4 regions of the Microbacterium sp. NPDC089186 genome follow, and region 2 is predicted to be linked to each of the others. Evidence: predicted binding sites of a transcription regulator. Region 2 holds the regulator's gene; each other region holds the start of a gene.
What was found. The regulator HrcA, encoded in region 2, represses chaperone genes, less so after heat shock. The targets are predictions, from matches to a motif close to TTNGCACTCGNNNNNNNCGAGTGCNAA.

Region 1 (7,075 bases), on a different contig from region 2:
GGACGGTCGACCTCCCCGTCTTCCTCCCCGCCATCCGCTGCACCGACGCCTCGGGTGTTCCCGAGGCCACGGTCACGGCCGACGGCGCGACGACGACCGTGACCCTGTCCGACGACCTGGACTTCCTGCACCGGGCGAGCGCCACCGCGTGCGATCGTGCGGAGCTGGCATCCGTGGTGCGGGTGACGGCCACCGGAGCCGCCGTGGGCCCTGACGGCTCGATCACCCTGCGTCTGGCGGTGGAGCCGTCGCAGAGCGGCGAGGGGACGGCCGAGCTCGTCGCTCTGCGCGGAACGGTGCTGCTGCGCTTCGCCGCGGGCGCTGCGGCACCGCTCGGGGTGAGCGTGTCCGCGCGTGACGCGCCGTCGGTCGTCGAGGTCGCCGTGGTGCCGCAGCGCTGCGACGCGCACGCCATCGCCGAGGACAAGGTGGGCACCCTCTTCGACCTCGTCGCCCGCGTCGACGGGCGGGAGATCGTGGTGCCCCTGGAGCGCTCGAAGGACGTCGCCGACGCGTTGCTCGTGCTCACCGCCCAGGTGTGCGGCCTGACCCCCGCGCCGTGAGCCGGGTTCCTCTGCCCCGAGAGCAGGGGTGCGAACGAGGTCCGGAGCACGCGAAAGGGGCCCGGATCCGCAGATCCGAGCCCCTCGCGTGGAGTCAGGTCACTCGTTGAGCGAGCCGAACTCCGTGTTCAGCAGGGTGTACTTGTTGTCGGCACCGTACTGGTAGATGCCGATGTACGCCTCGGTCGGGTCACCGTTCTCGTCGAACGTGATCGGACCGGAGACACCGTCGTAGTCGATGTCCTTGCCGTCGTTGATCAGCGCGAGGCAGTCGGCGAACGTCGTGCACTTCTCGCCGCCCTCGGAGACCGACTGCATGTTGTCGCGGATGGCCGTGCCCGAGTCGTCCTTGGCCTGCGCCGCGGCGAGAGCCGCGACGATGACCGCGTCGTACGACTCCGGCGCGTAGCTGTAGTCGGTGAGCGCGGGGTCGATCTCCTTCAGACGCGACTGGAAGTCGGTGTCGGCGGGGTTGCCGGGCAGCGTGCCCTTCGCGCCCTGGAGCGTGCCGGCCGGGAACTCGTACGAGTTCGACAGGTTGCCGTCGACGAAGTACACCTTCGACGCCGCGTAGCCCTGCGTGCTGACCAGCTGCGGGATGATCGAGGAGGTCTCCTCGAACGCGATGACCGCGATCGCGTCGGGCTGGGAGGCGAGCAGCTGGTCGACCTGCGAGGTGAAGACCGTGTCACCCGGGTTGTAGGGGACCGCGACCGAGACCTCGCCACCGGCGGCCTCGATGGCCGTGGTCGCGTTGTCCTTCAGGCCGGTGCCGTAGGGGTCGTTGATGTAGATGATGCCCACGTTGGCGGCACCGTCGCCGACCATCAGGTTGCCGAGCACGCGGCCCTGCAGCACGTCGGAGGGCGCGGTACGCCAGTAGTACCCGTCGTCGGCGTAGGTGGTGAAGTCGGGCGAGGTGTTGGCCGGCGAGATCTGGACGATGCCCGCGTTGACCAGCTGGTCGATGAAGGTGAACGAGACACCCGACGACGCGGCACCGATGACGACGTCGGCTCCGGCGCTGACGAGCTCGGACGCCGACTGGGTCGCGATGTCGGTCGTGGTGTCGCCCGAGTCGCGCTCGGTCAGCGTGGTCGTGAACGGGAATGCGTCTCCCGTGGCCTCGATGTCTTTGATGGCCAGCTTCACACCGGCGACCTCGGGCGGGCCGAGGAAGGCGAGGTTACCCGTGGCGGGCAGGATCGTGCCGACGCTGAACGTGCCGTCGGCCTCGGACACGGCGCCGCCGCCGCCCGACGATGCACTCGGTGCAGCGGCATCGTTGCCGCCACCGGAGCATCCGGCGAGGACGAGCGCGCTGGCGCCGACCAGGGCGATGCCGCCGAGGATTTTGGCGCCGCGCGTGCGCGAAATGACGTTCATAGTGCTCCTTGCTGTGAATGAACGTTGGGCGACCCTATGGGCCACCTGGTGTCCTAAACCTAATCGGCAGCGCATTTTCCGCGTGTTGCCGTTCGTTAACGATGTGCGTCGAAGCGGTCACGGCCGCATAACGGTTCAGCCCGCGTCTTGACGGCGACCCCGAAGGAGCACGGGTCGCCGGACCCGGAACGAAGAAACGGCCGGATCGGGCAGGACGAACGCGGAACGACATCTTCCGCGCCCTCATCGTCCCACCCGCCGCCGACATTGTCTGTCGACCGAACGGAGGACGCGACGGCGGGTCGGACGAGGGGATCAGACGGGTTCGGCGACGTCGTCCACCACGCGCCGGCGGCGCCGCGCGGCCACGATCGAGTCGACGCTCAACATGACCAGCGCGACCCACACGAGCGCGAACCCCACCCACCGTTCGAGCGTCATGGGCTCGTGGAGCACCCATACGCCGATGATGAACTGGATGATCGGCGCGACGAACTGCAGCAGGCCGATCACCGTGAGGGGGACGCGCCGGGCACCCGATGCGAACAGCAGCAGCGGTACGGCCGTGACCGCGCCGGCGAGCAAAAGGAGAACGGTGTGCAGCACCCCGGCCGTGCCCAGCGTGATCCCCGTCAGGTTCGCCACGAAGATCAGCTGGATGACGGCGACCGGCAGCAACCACATCGATTCGAGGGTCAGCCCGCTCACGGCATCCACCGCGGGACCGATCTGCTTCTTCACCAGTCCGTAGAAGCCGAACGAGAAGGCGAGGGTCAGCGCGATCCACGGGAAGGCGCCGTATCCCACGACGATCACCAGGACCGCGGCCACGGCGATGCCCACCGCGATCCACGGCAGGAGCCGCAAACGCTCGCGCAGCACGACGACACCCAGCAGCACGGTCACGATGGGGTTGATGAAGTAGCCGAGACTCGTCTCGATGACGTGCCCCGTGAGGGCACCGAAGAGGTAGGTCTGCCAGTTGACGTAGATGAGCACACCGGCGACCGCGGTCAACAGCATCAGCCGCGGTTGCCGCACGATCGCGAGGAACGGGCGCCACGCGCGCAGCACGGTGAGAAGCAGCAGGCAGAAGACGAACGCGAGGAGGATGCGCCAGGCCACCACCTCGAACGGGCCGGTCGGCTTCAGCTGCAGGAAGTAGATGGGCAGCACGCCCCACAGCAGGTAGGCGCCCAGTGCGTACAGGGCGCCGCGGGTGCTCCCGCCGGTCGGAGCGGAGGGAGCGGGGGTCACCGATACAGCCTACGCGCGCCCCCGAGGCGGCGACGGTCGCGCACCCGCGCATTCCTGCCATCGCGTGGCGAGCGCTCCGCATCGTCCATCGACCCCCGGGGACGACGCGCGCCCCCGCCCTCCCCCGGGAACGACGAAGGCCCCGGATGCCGAGCACCCGGGGCCTTCGATCGAGTCACGCGATCAGCGGACGACGACCGCCAGGACGTCGCGAGCCGAGAGCACGAGGTACTCCTCGGCGCCGAACTTGACCTCGGTGCCGCCGTACTTGCTGTAGAGCACGCGGTCGCCGACGGCGACGTCGAGGGGGACACGGTTGCCGTTGTCGTCGATACGGCCGGGGCCGACGGCGACGACTTCGCCCTCCTGCGGCTTCTCCTTGGCGGTGTCGGGGATGACGAGACCACTCGCGGTGGTCTGCTCAGCCTCGACCTGCTTGATGACGATGCGGTCCTCGAGCGGCTTGATGGAAACCGACACGGTCTACCTCTTCTTTCTCGTTACAGAAGACTTGTCAGCACTCACGCGGGGAGAGTGCTAATCCGAGTGTAGAGAAGCGCTGGCACTCACGCAACGCGAGTGCCAGCACACTCCCCCGCCTAGGCTGAATCGGTGGATACCAGCGAGCTGACCGCCCTGCTCACGCCCGACGGCCTGCGCCTGCTCGACGAGCTCGGTCCCATCGGCTCGACCGACGAGGCCGCCCGCGCGGTGTCGCGGCTGCGGGCGGCCGGGCACTCCCCCGACCTCGTGTCGGCGGTCGTCGGCCAGGCCCGGCTCCGCGTCCGCGCGACCGCGAAGTTCGGCGCGTTCGCCGACCGCATGCTCTTCACCCGCGCGGGGCTCGAACAGGCCACGCGCCTTCCGATCGCCGCTCGTCACGCGGGCCGCTTCCGCGCCGCGGGCGTGTCGAGCGTCGCCGACCTCGGCTGCGGTATCGGCGGTGACGCGCTCGGGCTGGCGGGACTCGGCATCCGGGTGCACGCGGTCGACGCCGACGAGGTGACCGCCGCCATCGCGGCGTACAACCTCGCCCCGTTCGGCGATGCCGCGACGGTGGCGCACGCGCGCGCCGAAGAGGTCGACCTGACGGGGACGGATGCCGTGTGGCTCGACCCTGCACGCCGCACGTCGGGCCACTCCGAGACGCGGCAGGTCGCCTCCGGCGAATGGTCGCCGTCGCTGGACTGGGTGTTCGAGCTGCTGCGGAGCACCCCGGGCGGGGTCAAGCTCGGCCCCGGCTTCGATCGCGCGCGGATCCCCGACGACGTCGAGGCCCAATGGATCAGCGCCGAAGGCTCGACCATCGAGCTCGTCCTCTGGGCGGGGGCGCTCGCGCGCGAGAACGTGCGACGGGCCGCGCTCGTGGTGCGCGGCACCGACGCGTGGGAGCTCACGGCTCCGGCGGACAGCCCCGACGCCGAGCCGCGGGACCTGGGCGCCTTCGTGCACGAGCCCGACGGCGCGGTCATCCGCGCCCGGCTCATCGGCGAGGTCGCGCGAGCACTCGAGGCGGGGATGCTCTCGCCGCAGATCGCCTACCTCACCTCCGACGCACCGCTGACGAGTCCGTTCGTGCAGTCGTTCCGGGTGCGCGAGCACCTGCCCGCCGACCCGAAGAAGCTCGGACAGGCGTTGCGGGCGCGCCGGATCGGCACGCTCGAAATCAAGAAGCGCGGCGTCGACGTCGACCCGGCGGCGCTCCGCCGGAAGCTCTCGCTCCGCGGAGACGAAGCGGCGACCCTGCTGCTCACCCGCGTGGGGTCGACGCGCCTGGCTCTGCTGGCCGACCGCGTCTGACGCCCGCCGGGCTCCCGCGCCTCAGCGCACGGCGAGCTGCGAGAAACCCCAGATCAACCACCCTGCGCTGAACACGACGGCCAGCAACGACAGGGACAACGCCCACACGGCCACGCGCCGGCTGTCGTGCGCGCGTCTTAGCGACAGGATGGCGAGGATCGCCCCGATCACGCCCAGGGGAAGCAGCCACCCGGTGATGAGGGCGGCGACCAGCGCGAGGATCGCCACGGCGAGCGCCCACGGCGCCAGCGAGGGCGGGGGTTTCGGCGCGGGCGAGACGTACGGGATCAGGTGGTCGCCGAAGGCCGCCATCTCCAGCTGCGCGGTGGGGAGGCGTTCGGGGTCGTCATCCGCGATCTCCGGGCGCTCGCCCGCGGGCACCATCCACGGCCGACGCGGGTCGATGGGCGCCGCGGCCGACTCGGGGGTCTCCTTGCGCGCACGGCGCGTGGGCGGGGTCTGATCCGTCACGGCGACCGGGTCTCGGCATCCGGAGCGGGGGCATCCGGGTCTTCGGCGACCTGGATCTCGGTGACGGGAAGGGTGGAGTCGGCTCCGAAGGCGAGGGTCGACGGGCGCCGACCCGAGGCGATGAGCTCCGCGGCGAGGGCGGCGATCATCGCGCCGTTGTCGGTGCACAACCGCAGCGGCGGAATGCGCACAGCGACCCCCGCCGCCGCCGCGCGCTCGAGGGCGACGTCGCGCAGGCGCTTGTTCGCGATCACGCCTCCGCCCAGCAGCAGTCGGGGCACGCCGTACCGCGCGCACGCGTCGAGGGCCTTGGTGACGAGAACGTCGACGACGGCCTCGCGGAAGGATGCCGCGACATCGGCGACCGGCACCGGTTCACCGGTCGCCTCGTGCTGCTCGACCCAGCGGGCGACTGCGGTCTTGAGCCCCGAGAACGAGAAGTCGTAGCGGTGGGATGCCATGTCGGAAGCGCGTGAGAGCCCTCGCGGGAAGCGGATCGCCGTGGGGTCGCCGCTCGCCGCCGCGCGGTCGATCTCGGGCCCCCCGGGGTAGGGCAGCTTCAGCAGCCGCGCGACCTTGTCGAATGCCTCGCCCGCAGCGTCGTCCATGGTCTCGCCGAGCAGCTCGACGTCGCTCGTGAGGTCGCGGACCAGCAGGAGCGAGGTGTGCCCTCCGCTGACGAGCAGGGCGACCGTGGGGTACTCGAGCTCCCCCGCCTCGGCATCCAGGATGTCGGCGGCGATGTGGCCCACGAGGTGGTTGACCGCGTAGAGGGGCTTGTCGAGCGCGACGGCGAGGCCCTTGGCCGCCCCCACCCCGACCATGAGCGCTCCGGCGAGCCCCGGGCCGCTCGTCACCGCGACGGCGTCGAGGTCGGCGAGCGTCACGCCGGCCTCGGCGAGCGCGGCGTCGATCGAGGGCTGCAGCGCTTCGAGGTGGGCGCGCGCCGCGACCTCCGGGACCACGCCACCGTAGCGGGCGTGCTCGTCCATGCTCGAGGCGATCGTGTTGCTCAGCAGCGTCCGGCCGCGCACGATGCCGATGCCGGTCTCGTCGCAGCTGGTCTCGATGCCGAGCACGAGGGGCGCGTCCATCAGCACCATCCCTTTCCGGTGGGCGACGGTGTCGCGGAGGCCGACGGCGCGTCGGACGCCGCGACACCGGGCGTCGCGCCGCCCGAGACCTCGGCGCGCCGGGCGGCCCACCCCCGCAGGTCGAGCTGCATCACGATCGCGTCCACGTCGTCGGGCTGGTAGTAGCGGGGGCGTCGCCCGACCTCGGCGAACCCCTCCGACGCGTAAAGCGCCTGCGCCACCGGATTGTCGGCGCGCACCTCGAGGAACACGTCGTGCACACCGCGTGCGACGGCCTCATCGAGCAGCGTGGTCAGCAGGGCCCGCCCGCGCCCGCGTCCGCGGGCGGCCGCCGAGATCGTGATGGTCTGGACGTCGGCATCCCGAGCCCCCCGCACCGCGCGCAGGCCCGCGTACCCGACGAGACGCCCGGCTTCTTCGACGACGACGTAGAAGCCGTGCGGGGAGGCGAGCTCCTCGCGCATCATGGCCGCGCTCCAGGCGTCGGTGGGGAACGACGTGCGC
Region 2 (7,075 bases):
TCGCCCGACTGCACGCCCGGGCGCACCTCGAGGTCGACGGAGCCGTCGAGCGACTCGATCGTCGTGGTGGCGCCGAGGATGGCGTCAGGCATCGACACCTCGAGGGTGGCGACGAGGTCGTCACCCTCGCGACTGAATGCGTCGTGCGCCTCCACGGTGATCTCCAGGTACAGGTCGCCGTTGGGGCCTCCGGCCGGGCCCACCTCGCCCGAGCCGGGGAGCTGCAGGCGCAGGCCCGACTCGACGCCCGCGGGGATGTCGACCGACACCGTGCGGCGCGCGCGCACCCGGCCCTGACCCTGGCAGGTGCCGCAGGGGTAGGGGATGGTCGTGCCGTGACCGTGGCACACGGTGCAGGGCTGGCTGGTGACGACGTTGCCGAGGAGGCTCCGCACGGTGCGCTGCACGTGACCGGAACCGTGGCAGATGTCGCACGTGACCTCGCTGGTACCGGGCTGCGTGCACGCTCCCTGGCACGTCTCGCAGAGGACCGCCGTGTCGACCTCGAGGTCGCGGTGCGTACCGAAGACGACGTCGCCGAGCTGCAGCGTGACGCGCACGAGGGCGTCCTGGCCGCGCTCCCGGCGTGACCGCGGTCGCGGGCCGCGGCCTCCGCCGCCGCCCTGCGCGCCGCCGAAGAACGTCTCGAAGATGTCGCTGAAACCGCCGAACCCGGCCGCTCCCCCGCCCCCGAACGGGCTCTGGTCGCCGCCCATGTCGTAGCGGCGGCGCTGCTCGGGATCGCTCAGCACGTCGTAGGCGTGTGTCACGAGTTTGAACTTCTCGGACGCGTCCTCGCCGGGATTCACATCGGGGTGCAGCTGGCGCGCGAGACGCCGGTAGGCCTTCTTGATGTCTTCCGGGCTGGCGTCGCGTTCGACGCCCAGGACCTCGTAGTGGTCAGCCACAATCGCCTTCCTGCCCGCTCGCGCGGGGTCGTTCTCGTGGGGAGTGCTCGCGGCGCGAGACGTCAGCGCGAGCTGTCGTCGTCTTCGAGCATCCGGGTCAGATAGTGCGCGACGGCGCGGACCGCCGCGAGGTTGGAGGAGTAGTCCATGCGGGTCGGCCCGAGCAGACCCACGCGGGCCCCGCCGGTGGAGCCGTCGTACCGGCTCGCGAGCACGGAGGCCTCGACGAGGCCGAAGGGCTCGTTCTCGCGCCCGATACTCGCCGACAGTCCCTTCTCGTCGGCGACCATCTCGCTCATCAGGCGCAGCAGGGTCACCTGCTCCTCGATCGCTTCGAGGAGCGGGTAGATACTGCCGCGGAAGTCCTGCTCGCGCTTGGCGAGGGTCGCGGCGCCGGCCATGACGAGACGGTCCTGACGGAAGGCCTCGAGCTCCTCCCCGACCACGCGCAGGACCGCGTCGGCGATCGCGTCGAGCACGACCCCGGGGCGCGGGCCGGCAGTGAGGGCCTCGGAGACGCGCTGGGAGCTCTCGGCGACGCTGTGTCCGACGAGCACCGCGCCCACGCGCGCGCGCAGTAGGGCGATGTCGCTCTCGCCGGGCTCGGCGGGCACGAGCGCGATGCGCTGCGACACCCGACCGGTGTCGGTGACCAGGATGACGAGAACCCGGGGCCCGCCGAGGGCGACGAGTTCGACGTGCGTGACGTTGGCGCGAGCGAACGAGGGGTACTGCACGATCGCGACCTGGCCGGTCAGCTGCGTCAGCGCCCGTACCGTGCGTGCGAGGAGGTCGTCGAGGTCGCCCGCCTCATCGAGGAAGGAGGTGATGGCGCTGCGCTGCGCGCTCGACAGCGGGCGGAGCTCGGCGAGGTGGTCAACGAAGACGCGGTAGCCCTTGTCGGTCGGGACGCGTCCCGACGACGTGTGCGGCGCGACGATGAGGTCTTCGTCCTCGAGAAGGGCCATGTCGTTGCGGATGGTCGCCGCCGACACCCCGAAGGCATGGCGGTCGACGATGGCCTTGCTGCCGACGGGCTCGCGCGTGTCGACGTAGTCCTGGACGATCGCGCGCAAAACCTGGAGGCCGCGTTCCGACACCATGGCTGCTCCTCCCGTTTGGCACTCGACTCGACTGAGTGCCAATTCTACGACGATCGCCCCGCCCGTGCGTCGAGCGGCTCGCGGAGGTCGGCGGCGTCGCGGTCAGGCGGCGCGGCGTGCGTGTGAACGCCGCTCCGAGCGGCGAACCCCCGGACAGGGCGTTTACGCCTCGCCGGGCGTTTGCACGAAGCACCGACGCGCCAACGGGCCGCGGGCATCGTCACGCCCGACGATTCAGCCCGTGGGCAGCAGAGGCGTCCCCGGGTCAGGCCGTCAGCGCGCGCACCACGGCATCCGCCAGCAGGCGTCCGCGACGGGTCAGCACGATGCGCCCGCGAACGGCATCCGGGCCCTCGATGAGCCCGTCGGCGATGAGGGATGCCACGGCCTTGCGCCCCTCGCCGAGGATCTCCGACACCGGGAGCCCTTCGCGGATGCGGCTGCGCAGGAGCACCGATTCGAGCCGACGCGCCGTCTCGTCGGGACGCTCTCGCGCCGCGGCGGGCGATTCGGCGGCGGCGAGCCGCTGGGCGTACGCGGCGGGATGCTTCACGTTCCACCAGCGCAGCCCCGCGACATGGCTGTGCGCGCCCGGACCGAAGCCCCACCAGTCGGTGCCGCGCCAGTACGCGAGGTTGTGGCGCGAACGGTGCGCGACGCCCCGCGACCAGTTCGACACCTCGTACCAGTCGTAGCCCGCGGTGGCGAGCAGATCGTCGGCGAGCTCGTACATGTCGGCCTGCAGGTCGTCGTCCGGCGTCGCGACGGCGCCGGAGCGGATCTGCCGCGCGAGCTTCGTCCCGTCCTCGACGATGAGCGCGTACGCCGACACGTGGTCGGGTTCGAGAGCGGTCGCCGCCTCGAGCGAGGCGCGCCAGTCGTCGAGCGACTCCCCCGGCGCGCCGTAGATCAGGTCGACGGAGACGTCGAGACCGGCGCGGCGCGCGGCCGCGACCGCGGTGGCGACGTTCAGCGGATCGTGGGTGCGGTCGAGCGCCGCGAGCACGTGGGGCCGGGCCGACTGCATGCCGATCGACAGGCGCGTCACCCCGGCGGCGGCGAGGGTGCCGGCGACCGCGTCGTCCACGGTGTCGGGGTTCGCCTCCACGGTCACCTCGGCGCCCTCCGCGATACCGAACTCGTCGCGGACCGCGTCGAGCATGCGAGCGAGGTCACCCGGCGGCAGCAGCGTCGGCGTCCCTCCCCCGAAGAACACCGTGGATGCCGCGCGCCGACCGCCCGCGGCATCCATCACTGCGCCCGCCAGGCGCACCTCGGTGGCCAGGGTGTCGGCGAAGTCGTCCTGCCGCGCTCCGCGGAGCTCGCTCGCCGTGTAGGTGTTGAAGTCGCAGTAGCCGCAGCGCACACGGCAGAACGGCACGTGCAGGTAGACGCCGAAATCGGCGCCGGGATCGATGACGAGGTCGTCGGGGAGGCGTCCGTCGACCGGCGCGGGGTCTCCGAGCGGGAGGGGCCCGCCCATCAGGAGGAGTACAGCGGCGAGATCGCGCGCAGGTAGCGCGCGAACAACGCCTTGCGCCGACGCCGGACGCGGCTGGTGAAGAGGCGGTACGACGGGGCGGTGGGCCGATCGAAGGCGCGTACGACGAACCAGACCTCGTCGTTCTCGCGCCACTCGAGGCTGAAGAGCTCCTCGCCGCTCACGATCGAGTACCCCACGGTGCCCAGGATGAAGCCGACACGACGAGGCTCCTCGAAGACCGAGATGACGCGCAACTCGGCGTCGGCGCGGTGTCCATCGACCTTGCCGTGCAGGCGCACGCCGGTGCCGGGGCGGACGAACGGCGTGCCGTCGGCGGCGAAGCGCTGCTCTGCTTCGAGCCGGCTCGGCGCGACGGGCGCGCCTTCGGCGTCGAAGCCGACGCCCGCGTAGCCCTCCCCGGATGCCGGGCGCACGTCGGTGATGCTGAGTTCCTCGCCGCGCAACGGCGCCCACGACAGCAGCAGCTCGCTCGCGGCGGCGAAACGCTCCTCGCCGCTGCCGATGCGCCAGGCGTCTTCGGCGGGCACGGAGTGCTCCGGCGGATACTGCATGAGGTCGGGCGCCTGGGTGGCACCGACCGCCGCGTAGTCGACCGTGTCATCGGTGAAGTTCTGCCTGCGCATGATCCACCCCTCTCGGTTGCGTGCGTTCTACTTCTTGGCCTCGACGTCGCCGGAGAGCGCGGCGATGAACGCCTCCTGGGGGACCTCGACGCGACCGACCATCTTCATGCGCTTCTTGCCCTCCTTCTGCTTCTCGAGGAGCTTGCGCTTACGGGTGATGTCACCGCCGTAGCACTTGGCGAGGACGTCCTTGCGGATCGCGCGGATCGTCTCGCGCGCGATGATGCGCGCACCGATCGCGGCCTGGATGGGCACTTCGAACTGCTGGCGCGGGATGAGCTTGCGCAGCCGCTCGGCCATCATCGTGCCGTAGCTGTAGGCCTTCTCGCGGTGCACGATCGAACTGAACGCGTCGACCTTGTCGCCCTGCAGCAGGATGTCGACCTTCACCAGGTCGGCGGTCTGCTGTCCGGCCGGTTCGTAGTCGAGGCTCGCGTAGCCCTGCGTCCGCGACTTCAGGTGGTCGAAGAAGTCGAAGACGATCTCGCCGAGCGGCATGTTGTAGCGCAGCTCGACCCGGTCTTCGCTGAGGTAGTCCATGCCGAGAAGCGTGCCGCGGCGTGACTGGCACAGCTCCATGACGGTACCGACGTAGTCCTTCGGGAGCAGGATGCCGACCTTGACGATCGGCTCCGAGACCGAGGCCACGCGGCCGTCGGGGTATTCGCTCGGGTTCGTGACCGACACGGTCTCGCCGGTGTCGGTGGTGACCTCGTAGGTCACCGACGGAGCGGTGGTGATCAGATCGAGACCGAACTCGCGTGAGAGGCGCTCGGTGATGATCTCGAGGTGCAGCAGGCCGAGGAAGCCGCAACGGAACCCGAAGCCGAGCGCGACGGAGGTCTCGGGCTCGTACTGCAGCGAGGCGTCGGAGAGCTTGAGCTTGTCGAGGGCCTCGCGCAGCTCGGCGTAATCGCTGCCGTCGATCGGGTAGATACCCGAGAAGACCATGGGCTTCGGGTCGGTGTACCCCGCGAGAGCCTCGGTGGCGGGTTTGCGGTGCGTCGTGATCGTGTCGCCGACCTTCGACTGGCGCACGTCCTTCACGCCGGTGATGAGGTAGCCGACCTCGCCGACGCCGAGCCCCTGGGTGGGGATCGGCTCGGGGCTGGAGACGCCGATCTCGAGCGCCTCGTGGGTCGCGCCGGTCGACATCATCTGCAGACGCTCGCGCGGCTGCAGTGCCCCGTCGATCATGCGGACGTAGGTCACCACGCCGCGATAGGCGTCGTAGACCGAGTCGAAGATCATCGCGCGCGCGGGCGCGTCCGCCACGCCGACGGGAGCGGGGATCTTCTCGACGATGAGGTCGAGCAGCTCCTCGACGCCCATCCCCGTCTTGCCGCTGACGCGCAGCACGTCGGCGGGGTCGCCGCCGATGAGACCCGCCAGCTCGGCCGCGTACTTGTCGGGGTCGGCGGCGGGGAGGTCGATCTTGTTCAGCACCGGGATGATCGTCAGATCGTTCTCGAGCGCCAGGTAGAGGTTGGCGAGGGTCTGCGCCTCGATGCCTTGAGCGGCGTCGACGAGCAGGATCGCGCCCTCGCACGCGGCCAGCGAACGGCTCACCTCGTAGGTGAAGTCGACGTGACCGGGGGTGTCGATCATGTTGAGGGCGAACGTGCCGTCGGCCGTGGACCACGGCATCCGGACCGCTTGCGACTTGATGGTGATGCCGCGCTCGCGCTCGATGTCCATGCGGTCGAGGTACTGCGCGCGCATGTCGCGGTCGGCGACGACGCCGGTGATCTGCAGCATGCGGTCGGCCAACGTCGACTTGCCGTGGTCGATGTGGGCGATGATGCAGAAGTTGCGAATCTGCGCCGGCGGGGTGGCGGACGGCTCGAGGGGCTTCAGGGCGCGCGGTGACATGTTCCGTCGATTCTACGGTGGCGCGCCGACATCGCCGTCCGCGGACGCTCAGGCTGCGCCTCGACGGCGCTTCTAAGGTGGATGCCATGGCGGTCCAGGTCGTGCTCGTGCACGGCATCCGCACGTCGGCGACCATGTGGCGCGCGCAGGTCGCCCACCTCGAGCAGCGCGGCACCCCGGTGACCGCCGTCGACCTGCCCGGGCACGGCACGCGTCGGGGCGAGGAGTTCACCCTCGACGAAGCCTTCGCGACCATCGATCGGGCGGTCCGGGATGCCGCGACCCGCGGTCCCGTGCTGCTCGTGGGCCATTCGATGGGCGGTCTGCTCTCGATCGAATACGTCGGGCGCGAAGACCCGCCGCCGGTCGCGGCGTTCATCGCGGCGTCCTGCACCTCGATCCCGCGCGGGGTGGGGCTCGCCGCATATCGGTTCCTCGCGCGTCGATTCGACAGCCTGCCCGACCGCGGCCTGGGTCTGACCAACCGGGTGCTCGACCGCACGCTCCCGCCCGAGACGCGGCCGGACTTCGGTGCCGGCGGCTACGCGTTCGACGCGCAGGACTCCGCTCTCGCGTCGCTGTCGGTGCTCGACCTGCTCGCGGCGCTGCGGCGCATCGAGGTGCCGCTGTGGTTCGTGAACGGGCAGTGGGACCAACTCCGCGTGAACGAGAAGCTCTTCACGTCAATCGCAAAGGATGCCGAGTTGATCGTGGTCCCGCGCACGACCCACCTCGTCACGGCGATGCGGCCCCGCGTGTTCAACGCGTTGCTCGAGGTGGCGCTCACCACAGTCGAGACCTCGACCTGTTAGACTCGTCTCTTGGCTTGCGTGTGGGGTTTTTCCCGACCTCCACGACCGCCGGTACAGCGCCCCTCTACCGCTCGACCGGCACTTCCAACACTCACTCAAACGAAAGACCGTCGACGTGGCGAACATCAAGTCGCAGATCAAGCGCAACAAGACCAACGAGAAGGCGCGCGAGCGCAACAAGGCCGTCAAGAGCGAGCTGAAGACGCACGTGCGTCGCACCCGCGAGGCCGTTCTGGCCGGTGACAAGGAAGCC
Region 3 (7,075 bases), on a different contig from region 2:
CGACGCCACGCTCGTGGTCACGACGCCGGGCGTGCTCGCGCACGTGCCGCGCGCTCGGCGCGGGGCGGTCATCGACGCCGCCCGCACCGCGGGACGCTGGGTGACGCTCGACGCCCCCGGCCTCCACGACGGATGGACGGGAGCACCGGGCGTGAAACGGGGCGGCTTCGCCCTGGCGCTGGACGGGGAGGTGCTGGCCGAGGTGGATCCACTCGGCGCGTGGGTGGCGTGGCATCCGGGAGGGGCGTCGTCGGCGCAGTAGCGTGGCGCCGTGCCTCTTTCGGACCGCGACCTCGCCTTCCTCGCCTTCGAGGGTGAATGGCGGCGCCACGCGGGTGCGAAGGAGGAGGCGATCCGGGCGGAGTTCGACCTCACGCCGGCGCGCTACTACCAGCTGCTGGGGCGGTTGATCGACACCCCCGACGCCCTCGCGCACGACCCGATGCTCGTTCGCCGTCTGCGGCGGCGACGCGACGACGCAGTGGCGCAGCAGCGCGCCCGGCTGGGTCGGACGGCGGCCCGCTGACGGGGTGCTCAGGCGTCGACCGATAGCATCGTCCAATGGCCAGATCGACCTTCCCTCGGGATCGCTTCGACGACCTGCCCGATTCCACCGGCCGGGTCGGGGCGCACCGGGCCGAGCGACCGCGCACGCGCGGATGGATCGTGTTCCTGTGGGCGGCCATCGCCACGCTCGTGCTCATCATCGTGGGCATCTTCGGGTCCCTCGTGGCCTCGGGCCGCATCAGCCTCGGCGCCGATGACGCACCCGTTCCGACCGTGTCGGCAGAACCGACCGAGGCCGTCGTCGTCGACACCTCGTACTCCGTGGTGGTGCTGAACGGCACGGGCCAGGACGGCCTCGCCGCGACGGTGCGCGATCAGATCGTGGCGGCGGGGTGGGCCGGTGACACCGTCGAGACGGGGGACTCCGACTCCACCGATTTCGCTCAGACCACGATCTACTACCTGCGCGACGGCGACGAGGCGGCGGCGCGGGGCCTCGCGCAGACCATCGGCGGCGCCGAGGTCGCGCAGAGCGACTTCCTGCAGCCGACCGACGACCCGAACACCCCCGACGACGAGAGCGCCGTCAAGCGACTCGTCGTGGTGATCGGCCTCGACCGCGCCGCCGGCGCGACCCCCTCCGCCACCGCGCAGTGACCCTCTCGCGCCGCGTGTTTCCGCGGCGTAACAAGTTGGGGGCACGCGCGTCAACAATCCCCGGAGGGGCCGGTTCGGCGGCATCCGGCGTGCTTACGATGACCGAGTCATCCAGCAACAGGAGATTCGCATGACGCAGGGCACCGTCAAATGGTTCAACGCCGAGAAGGGCTACGGGTTCATCACCGTGTCCGATGGGCAGGACGTGTTCGTCCACTACTCGAGCATCGAGATGTCGGGCTTCCGCGTCCTCGAGGAAGGTCAGGCGGTCGAATTCACCGTCGGCACCGGTCAGAAGGGCCCGCAGGCGGAGTCCGTGCGACTGGCCTGATCCGCTGGCTCGAACGCCGTGGCATCCCTCACCGGGATGCCACGGCGTTCGTCGTCTCACGGACGGCCTCGCGGCTTGCACTCCCCAGGGGCGAGTGCCAGAATGAGTTAGCACTCGCTTTCGTCGAGTGCCAAAATCTGGAAGTCACCCGTCCGGGAGGGACGACACACTTATGGCAAAGATCATCGCTTTCGACGAAGAGGCCCGTCGCGGTCTCGAGCGCGGCCTCAACACGCTGGCCGACGCCGTCAAGGTGACCCTGGGCCCCCGCGGTCGCAACGTCGTGCTCGAGAAGAAGTGGGGCGCCCCCACGATCACGAACGACGGTGTCTCGATCGCCAAGGAGATCGAGCTCGACGACCCGTACGAGAAGATCGGCGCCGAGCTGGTCAAGGAGGTCGCCAAGAAGACCGACGACGTCGCGGGTGACGGCACCACCACCGCCACCGTTCTCGCCCAGGCGCTCGTGCGCGAGGGCCTGCGCAACGTCGCGGCCGGCGCCGACCCCATCTCGCTCAAGAAGGGCATCGAGAAGGCCGTCAAGGCCGTCACCGACGAGCTGCTCTCCTCCGCCAAGGAGGTCGAGTCCAAGGAGCAGATCGCCGCCACCGCGTCGATCTCCGCCGCCGACCCCGCGATCGGCGAGCTCATCGCCGAGGCCATCGACAAGGTGGGCAAGGAAGGCGTCGTCACCGTCGAGGAGAGCAACACCTTCGGCACCGAGCTCGAGCTCACCGAGGGCATGCGCTTCGACAAGGGTTACATCAACCCCTACTTCGTCACCGACCCCGAGCGTCAGGAAGCGGTCTTCGAAGACCCGTACATCCTGATCGCCAACCAGAAGATCTCCAACATCAAGGACCTTCTGCCGATCGTCGACAAGGTGATCCAGGAGGGCAAGGAGCTCCTCATCATCGCCGAGGACGTCGAGGGCGAAGCGCTCGCGACCCTGGTGCTGAACAAGATCCGCGGCATCTTCAAGTCGGTCGCCGTCAAGGCTCCCGGCTTCGGCGACCGCCGCAAGGCTCAGCTGCAGGACATCGCGATCCTCACCGGCGGCCAGGTCATCACCGAAGAGGTGGGCCTCAAGCTCGAGAACGCGACCGTCGACCTGCTCGGCCGTGCTCGCAAGGTCATCATCACCAAGGACGAGACCACGATCGTCGAGGGTGCCGGTGAGTCGGAGCTGATCGAGGGTCGCGTGACCCAGATCCGCCGCGAGATCGAGAACACCGACAGCGACTACGACCGCGAGAAGCTCCAGGAGCGCCTCGCGAAGCTCGCCGGTGGCGTCGCCGTCATCAAGGCCGGAGCCGCGACCGAGGTCGAGCTCAAGGAGCGCAAGCACCGCATCGAAGACGCCGTGCGCAACGCCAAGGCCGCCGTGGAAGAGGGTGTCGTCGCCGGTGGTGGCGTCGCGCTCATCCAGGCCGGCAAGAACGCTCTCGCGAACCTCCAGCTCTCGGGCGACGAGGCGACCGGTGCGAACATCGTCAAGGTCGCCATCGAGGCTCCGCTCAAGCAGATCGCGCTGAACGCCGGTCTCGAGCCCGGTGTCGTCGCGAACAAGGTGTCGGAGCTCCCCGTGGGCCACGGCCTCAACGCCGCGACCGGCGAGTACGGTGACCTGTTCGCACAGGGCATCATCGACCCCGCCAAGGTGACCCGCTCTGCTCTGCAGAACGCCGCGTCGATCGCCGGTCTGTTCCTCACGACCGAGGCCGTCGTCGCCGACAAGCCCGAGAAGGTCGCCGCTCCCGCGGGCGACCCGACGGGTGGCATGGACTTCTGATCCACGCCTGACGCCCGAGAACGCCCCCTCCTCCGGGAGGGGGCGTTCTCCGTTCCGGCGGGCCGGGTGGCGCGGTCTCACACGCCGATGACGGTGCCCCGGTCGCCCGAGGCGGCGCGTCGACGAACGACGCCGCCGAGCCCTCTCGCTCGCGCGAGCGCTCGAGCCTGCCGCGTGTCCTTCCGGCGTGCTGCGGATCGTTTCGCCCACGTCGCGAGACGACCAGGCGGCGTGATCTGCCGAAGGGACTAGCTCACGCGGTCCCGGCCGGACGATCCCCGCCGGGAAACGGAGCGCGGCGTCTCAGGCCGGGGTGTCGGGCCGGTGATCGTCGGGGAGGCGCTCGAGCGGCTGCGTCTCGATCAGCGCATGCTCCGCGGCGTCGCGACGATCGGCCAGCGGAAGAGACACCCGGAACGTCGCGCCCCCGCCGGGGGTGTCGACGACCTCGACCGTGCCGTGCAGCAGATCGACGATGGATGCCACGATCGACAGACCGAGGCCGGATCCGCCGGTCTCGCGCGTGCGCGAGGTGTCGGCGCGCCAGAAGCGCTGGAAGATCTGGTCGCGGATCTGCTCGGGAACGCCCTCGCCGTGGTCGATGATCTCGATCCAGCCCATGTCGTTCTCGGCATCCACTCCCACGCGCAGCCCGATGGGGGAGTCGTCGGCGGTGAATCGACGCGCGTTGCCCAGGAGGTTCGCCACCACCTGACGCACCTTGTTCTCGTCGCCCAACACGATCGGCGCCAGCCGCGGTGTGGGACGCATCGCTCCGGCCGGCGGGGCGGCCGGCTCGGTCGTCGGTGCCTCCCCGGTCGTCGTGGCGGGATCGGTGCCGTCCTTCTGGCGGCGGCGCAGGCGCGACAGCGTGGCTCCGGCGATCGCCATGGCCGACGTGGTGGGAGCCGTGCGGCGTCGCGTCGCGGACTCGGAGGGGTGTCCGCCCGAATCGAGCAGTGGATCGAGGGTGATCGTGGGCAGCACGAGCGGACCGCGAGAAGTGGTGTCGTCGACCGTGACCTCGCGCTGGGGCGAGGTCACCCGCAGGTCGAGGGCGGCGTCACGTGCGATGGGACGCAGGTCGAGCTCGGTGATCGAGACATCACGGCGCTCGTCGAGGCGGGCGAGCGCGAGGAGATCCTCGACGAGCGCCCCCATGCGGATCGCTTCCTTCTCGATGCGCTCCATCGACTGCGCCACGTCCTCGTCGGAGCGGATCGCCCCCATGCGGTAGAGCTCGGCATAGCCGCGCATCGTCACGAGCGGGGTGCGCAGCTCGTGGCTCGCGTCACCGATGAACCGGCGCATCTGCCGCACGGTGGCATCCCGTTGCCCGAGCGCGCCGTCGATGCGCGCGAGCATGGCGTTGATGGCGGTCTTGAGCCGCCCCACCTCGGTGTCGGGCACGATGTCGGTGAGGCGCTGGCTGAAATCGCCCGCGGCGATGTCCATCGCGGTCGTCTCGACCTGGCGCAGGTTGCGGAAGGCGAGCGTCACCAGCCACCTCGTGAGCAGGGCCGTGGCGATGAGGATGAGCAGCGCGACGAACGCGTAGATGCCGACGTACGCGGCGACGATGCGGTCGGTGGGCGCCAGGGGCTGCACGACCATCTGCGTGTAGACGCCGGGGTTGCCCGGCACCTGCAGGACGCCGACGCGCGCGAGGAAGTGCGCTCCGGAGTCCGGGTCCTCCAGCTCGATGCGTCGGTCGATCTGGCCGTACGTCTGCTCGACGGTGAAGGTGTCGGGCAGCTGCGGCAGCGCCTTCGACGACGTGCCGTTGTAGAAGGCCTCGCGTCGGCCGTCAGGACCGTAGACCACGACCATCGACCCGATCTGCGGGGCGTTCTCGACCTGCGTGAACTCGATGCCGCCGTCGACCGGTGTCGTGGTGAAGATGCTGTTGGCGATGCTGCCCGCCGCCTGCTGGGCCAACTGCTCGTCGAGATTGTTCACCAGCGTGGTGCGCAGGAACACCATGGTGCCGATACCCGCGGTGAACAGACCGATCGCGAGCAGCGCGACGGTCACACCGGTGACCTTGGTCCGAAGGCTCAGACCTCGCCACCAGCGCGTCAGGGCATCGTCGGAGGGCGACAGGGCGGACGCCTTCCGCTCAGGCGCTCTTGCCCGACTTCAGCATGTAGCCGAAGCCGCGCTTGGTCTGGATGAGCGGCTCGGAGGAGTGCGGGTCGATCTTGCGACGCAGGTACGAGATGTAGCTCTCGACGATGCCGGCGTCGCCGTTGAAGTCGTACTCCCAGACGTGGTCGAGGATCTGGGCCTTCGACAGCACGCGATTGGGGTTGAGCATGAGGTAACGCAGGAGCTTGAACTCCGTGGGGCTGAGGTCGATCGAGACGTCGCCGACGCTGACGTCGTGGGTGTCCTGGTCCATCGTCAGCTCGCCGGTGCGGATGATCGACTCCTCATCGGCCTGCATCGTGCGACGCAGGATCGCCTGGATGCGGGCGACGATCTCATCGAGGCTGAAGGGCTTGGTGACGTAGTCGTCGCCCCCGGCATTCAGCCCCTCGATCTTGTCCTCGGTCTCGTCCTTCGCGGTGAGGAAGAGGATGGGGGCGGTGTAGCCCGCACCCCGCAGCCGCTTGGTGACGCTGAAGCCGTTCATGTCGGGCAGCATCACGTCGAGCACGATGAGGTCGGGTTCTTCTTCGAGCACGGCCGAGATCGTCTGCGCGCCGTTGGCCACGGCTCGCACCTGGAAACCGGCGAAGCGCAGGCTCGTGATGAGCAGGTCGCGGATGTTCGGTTCGTCGTCCACGACGAGGATGCGAGGAGCTGTCATCCCCTCATTATCGTGATCCGACCCCGCAATGTCCTGGATATGGAACGGAAAGCCGCGTGCTGGTATGCGTCAGGCGGCCGCGGCGTCGATCCCGTCGGCATCCAGGATCGTGTAGGCGTAGCCCTGCTCGGCGAGGAAGCGCTGACGGTTCTGCGCGAAATCCTGGTCGACGGTGTCGCGCGCGATGAGGGTGTAGAAGCTCGCCGTGTGGTTCGACTGCTTAGGCCGCAGCAGACGTCCGAGACGCTGCGCCTCCTCCTGCCGCGAGCCGAACGAGCCCGACACCTGGATCGCGACGGACGCCTCGGGGAGGTCGACCGAGAAGTTCGCCACCTTCGAGACGACGAGCAGCGGGATGCTGCCGTCGCGGAAGCCCTGGAACAGTTCCTCGCGCTCGGGGATCGGGGTGGCGCCGGTGATCTGCGGGGCGTTCAACGCCTCGGCGAGCTCGTCGATCTGATCGAGGTACTGCCCGATGACCAGCACGCGCTCACCCGGATGCCGCTGCACCAGGCGGCGCGTGACGTCGATCTTCGCGGGGGCGGTGGCGGCGAGGCGATAGCGATCCTCGTCGGCCGCGGCGGCGTATTCGAGGCGCTCGTCGGCCGGGAGGTCGATGCGCACCTCGTAGCAGGCGGCCGGGGAGATGAAGCCCTGGGCCTCGATCTCCTTCCACGGCGCGTCGAAGCGCTTGGGGCCGATGAGGCTGAACACGTCGCCCTCGCGTCCGTCCTCGCGCACGAGCGTCGCAGTGAGGCCGAGGCGGCGGCGCGCCTGCAGGTCGGCGGTGAGCTTGAAGACCGGGGCGGGGAGGAGGTGCACCTCGTCGTACAGCACGAGGCCCCAGTCGAGGGCGTCGAGCAGGGCGAGGTGGGCGTACTGGCCTTTCCGCTTGGCGGTGAGGATCTGGTACGTCGCGATGGTGACCGGCTTGATCTCCTTCACCTGACCGGAGTACTCGCCGATCTCGTCGGGG
Region 4 (7,075 bases), on a different contig from region 2:
AGCTTTCCGCCGAGCCAGCCCGAGACGCTCAGCCCGGCGGAGGCCATGACGCTGAGCCCGAAGGCCACGACCGGGACCCGCGCGAGATCCAGCGCCCGCACGACGAGGCTGGTCGAGAACAGCGCCATCGCGGTGACGTTGATCACCAGATGAGTGACGGCCGTCCGCCGAGCCGGCGTTCCGCGCGGAATGCGCGACATATCGAGCAGACCGAGCACCGACGCGCCCACCGCCCCGCCGAGACCGATCGCGATGAGCCAGCGCGAACCCTTCGCGAACGCCCGGGGATCGTCGGCGGCGAGACCCAGCAGGTCGAAAACGAGGCTCGACGACCACGCCCCGATCGGCACGGTCACCGCGACCGGATGGAACGGGTGTCCGTACGGCCCCGCCACGATCGAGCGCGGCACCTTGGCCGCGCGCATCGCGGGGAAACTCGCTCCGCTCCGCGGCGCCGAGACCGTCGAGGGCCCCGGCGCCGCGGCATCCATCCCGTTCATTCCTTGTGCAGCGCGTCCTGCGCGCGCCCGGCGAGCTTCTCGACGGTGTTCGGCAGCTCGGTCGTGCCGTAGAACCGCACGTCGGGCTTGGTGGGCGGGGGCATCGGCACGCCCGCGGGGGGCTCGGGGAGGTAGGTGAACTCTCCCTTGCCGTCGGGCGTCGGCCCCGAGGCCCAGGTGCCGTCACCGGCCTGCGCACCGTTGCTGAAGTTGATGTATTGGTACGACACGTCGCGGTCCTCCTTGTCGAGGGGGAAGTTGCTCGGCACGGGCATCTGCTCGTAGCCCTCGGCCTGCAGTTCGGCGGCCGCGGCGGCCCACTGGTTCTGATGCATCGTGTCGCGGGCGAGGAGGAACGCGAGCAGGTCCTTCACGCCGTGGTCATCGGTCTGGTGATACAGCCGCGCGACCTGGACGCGCCCCTGCATCTCGGCGTTCGCGTTGGCGGTGAAGTCGGCGAGCAGATTGCCGCTCGCGGTGATGAAGCTGCCCTGCCACGGGTTGCCGTTCGCATCGACGGGGCGGGCACCAGCGCCCGCGACGATCCCGTGCTGGATGTCGGTGCCGCCGATCACGGCGGCGACGGTCGGGTCGTCCTGCACGGCCTCCTCGGTGATGCCGAGCGGCGACTTCTCCAGCAGCTGCGCGATCATGATCGCGAGCATCTCGACGTGACCCATCTCTTCGGCACCGATACCGAACACGAGGTCGCGGTACTTGCCGGGCATGTGCATGTTCCACGCCTGGAACTGGTACTGCATCGCGACCGAGATCTCGCCGTACTGGCCGCCGAGCACCTCCTGGAGCTTGCGGGCGTAGACGGCGTCGGGCTTGTCGGGGGTGGCGCTGTGCTGGAGTTCTTGTCGGTGGAAGTACATGTCTCTCCTCGTCGTCGGGACGCCGACCGGGGGGCTCGGCATCGACGGCCACGAAACGCTTCCTCGCAGGGGTCCGGCACGGGGGTTGCGGGCGCGGTCGACGCGGGCCACAATCGCGCGCCCGACCTCTTGGCACTCTCGACCCGAGAGTGCTAATCTTCTGCCGAGTTGAGCGAACATGACTCAACTTCTAGAGCCCCGGATGCCACGTCCGGACTGATCGAAAAGGAGAACGACCATGGCCACCTACGACCCCTTCCGCGACCTCGACCGCCTCGCGTCGACGCTCCTCGACGCCCGCCGCGGCGGTGGTCCGCGCCGGATGCCGATGGACCTGTACCGCGACGGCGATCACTACGTCCTCGCGGCCGACCTGCCCGGTGTCGACCCCGGGTCGGTCGACATCGACGTCGACGGCCAGCTGCTGACGATCCGCGCCGAGCGCACCCTCGGTTCGGGCGAGGGCGTGAAGTGGATCACCCGCGAACGCGAGACGGCATCCTTCGTCCGACAGCTCAACCTCGGGCAGGGCATCGACACCGAGCGCATCAGCGCCGCCTACCGCAACGGCGTGCTCTCGGTCACGATCCCCGTCAGCGAGAAGGCGAAGCCGCGGCGCATCGCCGTGTCGACCGACGACGGCGAGGGCGTGATCGAAGCGCACGAGAGCACGCCGCAGCCCATCGAGCAGTGATCACCACCGGGCGAGGGAGCGGTCCCATCCACCCGCTCCCTCGCCCGGGCGCCTCCGCTTGTCAAGGGTCTCGAACAACCGCCGCTCCCTGACGCACAGTGCCTGGGTGCCGCCGACTCTGTCCTCGCCCCCGCCCGCTGCGCCCGTCGACGACGTCGAGGCCCGGCTGGTGCCGTTCGACGCCCGCGGACCCGTGAGCGCCGCGGTTCTGCGTCACCTCGTGGACGGTGTCGCCACCGGGCACACGGCACTCGCCGACGCGGCGGTCTCCACGACCGCCGACATCGCGTGCGACGACGATCTCCAGCTCGCGCTCTTCGCGCTGTACGCCTCGTCGTACGGATCGATCGCGGCGTTTCGTGCCGAGCTCGAGTGGGATCCCGCGCTCGTCGCCACCCGACGCGTCATCGAGACGGCCTTCGAGGCCTCGCTGCGCGAGAGCATCGCCGTCCCGCAACCACCCGCGCCCACCGCGGATGCCGTGGCCCGCGACCTCTTCGCCCTGACCGGCGCCGAGGGCGGCCCCAGCCTCTCGCGTCACCTGGCGCGCAAGGCCACGCTCGAGCAGGCGCACGAGTTCCTCGTGCACCGCACGGTGTACACGCTGCGCGAGGCCGACCCCCATTCCTGGGCCATCCCCCGCCTGACCGGCCGCCCCAAGGCCGCCCTCGTCGAGATCCAGTCCGACGAGTACGGCGCCGGTCGCCCCGACCGCGTTCACGCGACCCTGTTCGCACGGGCGGTCCGCGGCGCCGGACTCACCGACGCGTACGGCGCCTATGTCGATGACGTTCCCGCCGTCACCCTCGCGTCGCACAACACGATGTCGATGTTCGGACTCAACCGCCGCTTGCTCGGCGCGATCGTCGGTCACCTCGCCGCGTTCGAGATGACCTCCTCGATCCCCAACCGTCTCTATTCCGAGGGGCTGCGCCGGCTCGGCTTCGGCGACGATGTGTGCGGGTACTTCGACGAGCACGTCGAGGCCGACGCCGTGCACGAGCAGATCGCCGGACGCGACCTCGCCGGCGCCTTGGCCGAGGACCGGCCCGACCTGCTCCCCGACATCCTGTTCGGCGCGGCCGCGTGCCTCGAGGTCGACGACCGCGTCGGCCGACACATGCTGGACGCGTGGTCGCGGGGTGCGTCGTCGCTGCGCACGGAGGACGACCGATGACCGACGACCGCGTCACGATCACGGCCTACCCCGACGGTCCCCTCCTCGTCCGCGGTGACGCCCACCTCCTGACCAGCGAGGGGGCGGAGGTGCCCCGTACCCGCCGCACCGTCGCCCTGTGCCGCTGCGGACTGTCGACCATCAAGCCGCTCTGCGACGGAACCCACAAGGCGTCGGGTTTCCGCACCGAGGAGTGAGGCTCTCGCCCCGATGCGTCTCGACGCCGACGACGCGCTGCCGCTGCGACAGAGGGACGACGCCGGTCTCGACGAGCTCGCGGACGACCCTCACGACCTCGTGCGTCGGTCGGCCACGCCCTCACGCGCGCTGCGACGCCGGGTCGCGGACGCCCGCGACCATGCGTAGGCGGCCCGGCAGGAGAGGGGCCCACGCGCACGACGACGCCCCGACCACCGGGAGCGGTGACCGGGGCGTCGGAAGTGCGTCAGAGGTCTTCCGGAGCGAGATCGCCCTGACCCTCTTCGCCCAGTTCGACGACGCCCGGGTCCTCGCCCTGCGAGTCGGTACCGGTGGACTCGGGGTGGATGTCCTCGAGGGGGATGTCACTGTCGTCTGCCGGGATCTCGGCAGGGTCGGCGCCGGTCGCGGTGGCCGGGTTGATGTCGTCGGGATCGGCGCCCTCGTCGAGAGCGGTGGTGGCGTCCCACTCCGCCTGCGCCGGGTCGAGCGCGGGATCCGGCTCGATGGACGTGTCGCCGTCGCGCAGGGGCTGCACACCCGCGATCCCCACGTCCGCGGCCGGCATGGTCGCGTCGGGGGTCGGGTCGATCGAAGCGTCGCTCATGAGGGGTCCTTCCGTCGGACGCGGGGGGCCGCCGGAATCAGCGGTGAACCCATCCAACGCGGGCCCCGCGCAACCGGCCCGCCCCTTGACAGCCTCTCAGCGCGCCCGTACCGGACGTCACGTCCGGCCCGCGCTCCGCTCCACCACCCCACCCCGGGCCGCGCCACGACGCGGCGGAAGGAAAGCCATGGGAGAGTTCCTCTCGGTGCGCTCACGCGGAATCGACGACGTCGAACGCGTGTGGCGCCAGTTCGTCCCCAGTGCCCGTCTCGAGCGGGTCGACCCCCGTACCGTGTCGTTCTCGTGGACCTCGGTCGAGCTCGCGCACTTCTCGGCGGTGTCGTATGAACTCGCGGCATCCGTCCATTCCTCGGTGCGCATGACCGACCAGATCATGGCGTGCCGCATGATCGCGGACGACGTGCGCATCGAGTCGGAGGGGCGCCCCGTCGACCCGCGGCGACCATGGGTGACCTCGGACGCCGGGGCGGACGCGCAATGGACGGGTTCGGCGCGGGTGCGTGCCTTCGTGTTCGACCGCAGCGACGCCGAGCGCGTCGCACGCATCGCCTCGGGCGACGATCGACTCGTGCTGCGTCGGATCGATCCACAGGCGCGGGATCGCGACGCCGCGACCCAGTGGGAACGCTCGTTCGCACACGTGTCGTCGTCGCTGGTCGCCGTCCACGACGACGGCATCCTGGCCGCGGAGCTGCACCGGCACGCGCTCCTGTCGACCCTGTCGGCGTTCTCGACCTCCTATGCCGAGGCCGTGCAGCGGGCCCACCAGCGCTCGTCGGCGCCGCGCGCCGTGCGCCGCGCCGTCGCGCACATCGAGGCGCACGCGCACGAGCCGCTCACCCTCGAGGACATCGCCGCGGCAGCGGGGATGTCGGGGCGCGGGCTGCAGCACGCCTTCCGCCGCACTCTCGACATGACGCCGATGGAATATGTGCGCCGCGTGCGGCTCAGTGCCGCCCACGAGGAGTTGCGCTCGGGCACCGCGGTGTCGGTCTCCGACGTTGCGAAGCGCTGGGGTTTCTCCAGCGCCTCGCGCTTCGCCCGGTACCACCGGGAGCACTACGGACAGAACCCGGCGCAGGTGGCCCGCATGTTCTGAGGCGTCGCGTTCGGTCTCGCCGTTGCGCACGGGGTGTCGGCGAGACCTTCCGAACACACAGCGATTGCACAGTGAAGACGGCGGGGCACGACAGCCCGCGAAAGGACAGATGTGGGCAAGTTCATCTACGAGGGCGGCGTTCGCAACGAGTTCGAGGACCGCCTCCTCGCGCACCTCCAGGTGGTCGTCGGCAACAAGCTGCGCCGCGGGGAGCCGTTCTACTTCGTGTGGAAAGACGACATCAGCACGGGAGGCGGCCGCACGTCGGTCTGGGTGCACCCCCGCGCCAACATCGTCTTCAAGTTCAACGGCGGACGCCCGCCCGCGCTGAACCGCGCGTGGCTCGAGGCGCTGATGTCGACGGCCAACTCCCCCACGGGTCTGTACGTCGTCCCCGAACCCGCCGACGAGACGGTGGCGCCCGAGTCGTACGCCTGACGCGGCTGTCAAGGCGCTGGCATCCCGGCCCCCGGCGGCGGAGCGTGGAGGGATGACCCCCTCTTCCTCCGCCGCGCCCGTGCGCGTCGTCGTGATCGGCGGCGGCAATGCCGGACTCTCCGTCGCCGGGCGGCTGCATCGCGCCCGCGTCGGCGAGATCACCGTCATCGAGCCGCGCGAGCAGCACGTCTTCGCCCCCCTGCAATCCCACATCGCGGGAGGGGCCGCGCGGGCGTCCGAGGCCGTGCGACGTCAAGCCGACGTCATCCCGCCGGGGGTGCGGTGGTTGCGCGACGAGGCCTTCACCGTGGATGCCGAGACCCGGCGCGTGCACCTCGTCTCGGGCGGAAGGATCGACTACGACCAGCTCGTCGTCTGCGCCGGTATGCGGATGGCGTGGGAGCAGATCCCGGGCCTGACCGAGGCGATGGCGACCCCCGAGGGCGTGTCGAACTACGACTACGACCTCGCCGCGAAGGCCTCCCCGGTGCTGCGCGATCTGCGTCGGGGCACGGTGGTGTTCACCCAGCCGCCCGAGCCGGCATCCTGCGGGGCCGCCGCGCAGAAGCCGATGTATCTCGCGTGCGACTGGTGGCGAGCGATCGGCGTCCGTGACGACATCCGCGTCGTGTTCGTCTGCCCCGATCCCGTGCCCCTCGGCATCCCGGCCATCGATCGCGAACTTCGTCGCAAGCTCGACGAGTACGGCATCGAGGTGCGGTACCAGCGCGAACTCACGAACGTGGATGCCGACAGCCGCACGATCGAGATCGGACACGGCGAGGCGCGCGAAACCATCGCGTACGACGTGCTGCACGCCGTTCCGCCCCAGCGGGCGCCGGAGTGGATCGCCGGCAGCGGGCTGTCGGCATCCGATGATCCGCACGGGTTCGTCGACGTCGACCCCGAGACGTTCCAGCACGTGCGCCACCCCGAGATCTGGGCCGTCGGAGACGCCGCGACCGTCGCCACTCGCCGCTCGGGCGGGGCGATCCGGCAGCAGGCGAAAGCGCTCGTGAAGAACATGACGGCGGTCCTGGCCGGCCGCACCCCGACCGCGAGGTACAACGGCTACAGCGTGGTTCCGTTCACGGTGTCGCGGGGCACCGTCGTGTTCGCCGAGTTCGACCGCGCGGGTCGGTTGCAGCCCACCATCCCCTTCTGGCGGTCGCTCTACCGCGAGCGCCGCCTGTCGTGGATCGCCGATCGCCGTGTGCTGCCGTGGGTGTACTGGCACCTGATCCTGCGCGGGCGCGCCTGACGGCACCGGCCCGCGGCCACGGGGCGCGCGCCCGGTCGCTCGCGCCCGGCGTCGGGTCGCGATAAACGCCATTCGTGCGCAGAAACGCCCTGACACCGCGTTTCCGCGCACGGATGGCGTTTATGCGGGTGGGAAGCGAGCGACGGGACCCGCTCGCGCCTATAGGGCACGAACGCCGATCCCTCAACCCCGGGGGCGGGCC

Region 1: groES (co-chaperone GroES) is a predicted target of HrcA. The motif match lies at 3,766-3,792, and genes of this name have one in related genera.
Region 3: groL (chaperonin GroEL) is a predicted target of HrcA. The motif match lies at 1,603-1,629, and genes of this name have one in related genera.
Region 4: AB0N82_RS07920 (Hsp20/alpha crystallin family protein) is a predicted target of HrcA. The motif match lies at 1,508-1,534, and genes of this name have one in related genera.

What each region holds. Positions count from the first base shown of each region.
Region 1 is NZ_JBFBHJ010000001.1:100,012-107,086, forward strand. Features, by position in the region: gene AB0N82_RS00470 (hypothetical protein) at 1-563, shown strand, start outside; gene AB0N82_RS00475 (ABC transporter substrate-binding protein) at 663-1,949, opposite strand; gene rarD (EamA family transporter RarD) at 2,265-3,206, opposite strand; gene groES (co-chaperone GroES) at 3,390-3,686, opposite strand; gene AB0N82_RS00490 (class I SAM-dependent methyltransferase) at 3,819-5,006, shown strand; gene AB0N82_RS00495 (hypothetical protein) at 5,028-5,477, opposite strand; gene tsaD (tRNA (adenosine(37)-N6)-threonylcarbamoyltransferase complex transferase subunit TsaD) at 5,474-6,571, opposite strand; gene rimI (ribosomal protein S18-alanine N-acetyltransferase) at 6,571-7,075, opposite strand, start outside.
Region 2 is NZ_JBFBHJ010000003.1:330,686-337,760, forward strand. Features, by position in the region: gene dnaJ (molecular chaperone DnaJ) at 1-908, opposite strand, end outside; gene hrcA (heat-inducible transcriptional repressor HrcA) at 971-2,011, opposite strand; gene hemW (radical SAM family heme chaperone HemW) at 2,277-3,494, opposite strand; gene AB0N82_RS11820 (DUF1990 family protein) at 3,494-4,138, opposite strand; gene lepA (translation elongation factor 4) at 4,166-6,010, opposite strand; gene AB0N82_RS11830 (alpha/beta hydrolase) at 6,097-6,822, shown strand; gene rpsT (30S ribosomal protein S20) at 6,938-7,075, shown strand, end outside.
Region 3 is NZ_JBFBHJ010000002.1:197,134-204,208, reverse strand. Features, by position in the region: gene AB0N82_RS07185 (DUF2332 domain-containing protein) at 1-262, shown strand, start outside; gene AB0N82_RS07180 (DUF3263 domain-containing protein) at 272-526, shown strand; gene AB0N82_RS07175 (LytR C-terminal domain-containing protein) at 562-1,164, shown strand; gene AB0N82_RS07170 (cold-shock protein) at 1,295-1,495, shown strand; gene groL (chaperonin GroEL) at 1,668-3,287, shown strand; gene AB0N82_RS07160 (HAMP domain-containing sensor histidine kinase) at 3,591-5,270, opposite strand; gene AB0N82_RS07155 (response regulator transcription factor) at 5,407-6,099, opposite strand; gene AB0N82_RS07150 (DNA repair helicase XPB) at 6,169-7,075, opposite strand, start outside.
Region 4 is NZ_JBFBHJ010000002.1:352,620-359,694, forward strand. Features, by position in the region: gene AB0N82_RS07910 (DUF2231 domain-containing protein) at 1-491, opposite strand, end outside; gene AB0N82_RS07915 (manganese catalase family protein) at 497-1,378, opposite strand; gene AB0N82_RS07920 (Hsp20/alpha crystallin family protein) at 1,617-2,072, shown strand; gene AB0N82_RS07925 (iron-containing redox enzyme family protein) at 2,281-3,249, shown strand; gene AB0N82_RS07930 (CDGSH iron-sulfur domain-containing protein) at 3,246-3,446, shown strand; gene AB0N82_RS07935 (hypothetical protein) at 3,460-3,615, shown strand; gene AB0N82_RS07940 (sugar ABC transporter ATPase) at 3,695-4,054, opposite strand; gene AB0N82_RS07945 (helix-turn-helix transcriptional regulator) at 4,242-5,174, shown strand; gene AB0N82_RS07950 (ATP-dependent DNA ligase) at 5,286-5,612, shown strand; gene AB0N82_RS07955 (FAD/NAD(P)-binding oxidoreductase) at 5,665-6,873, shown strand.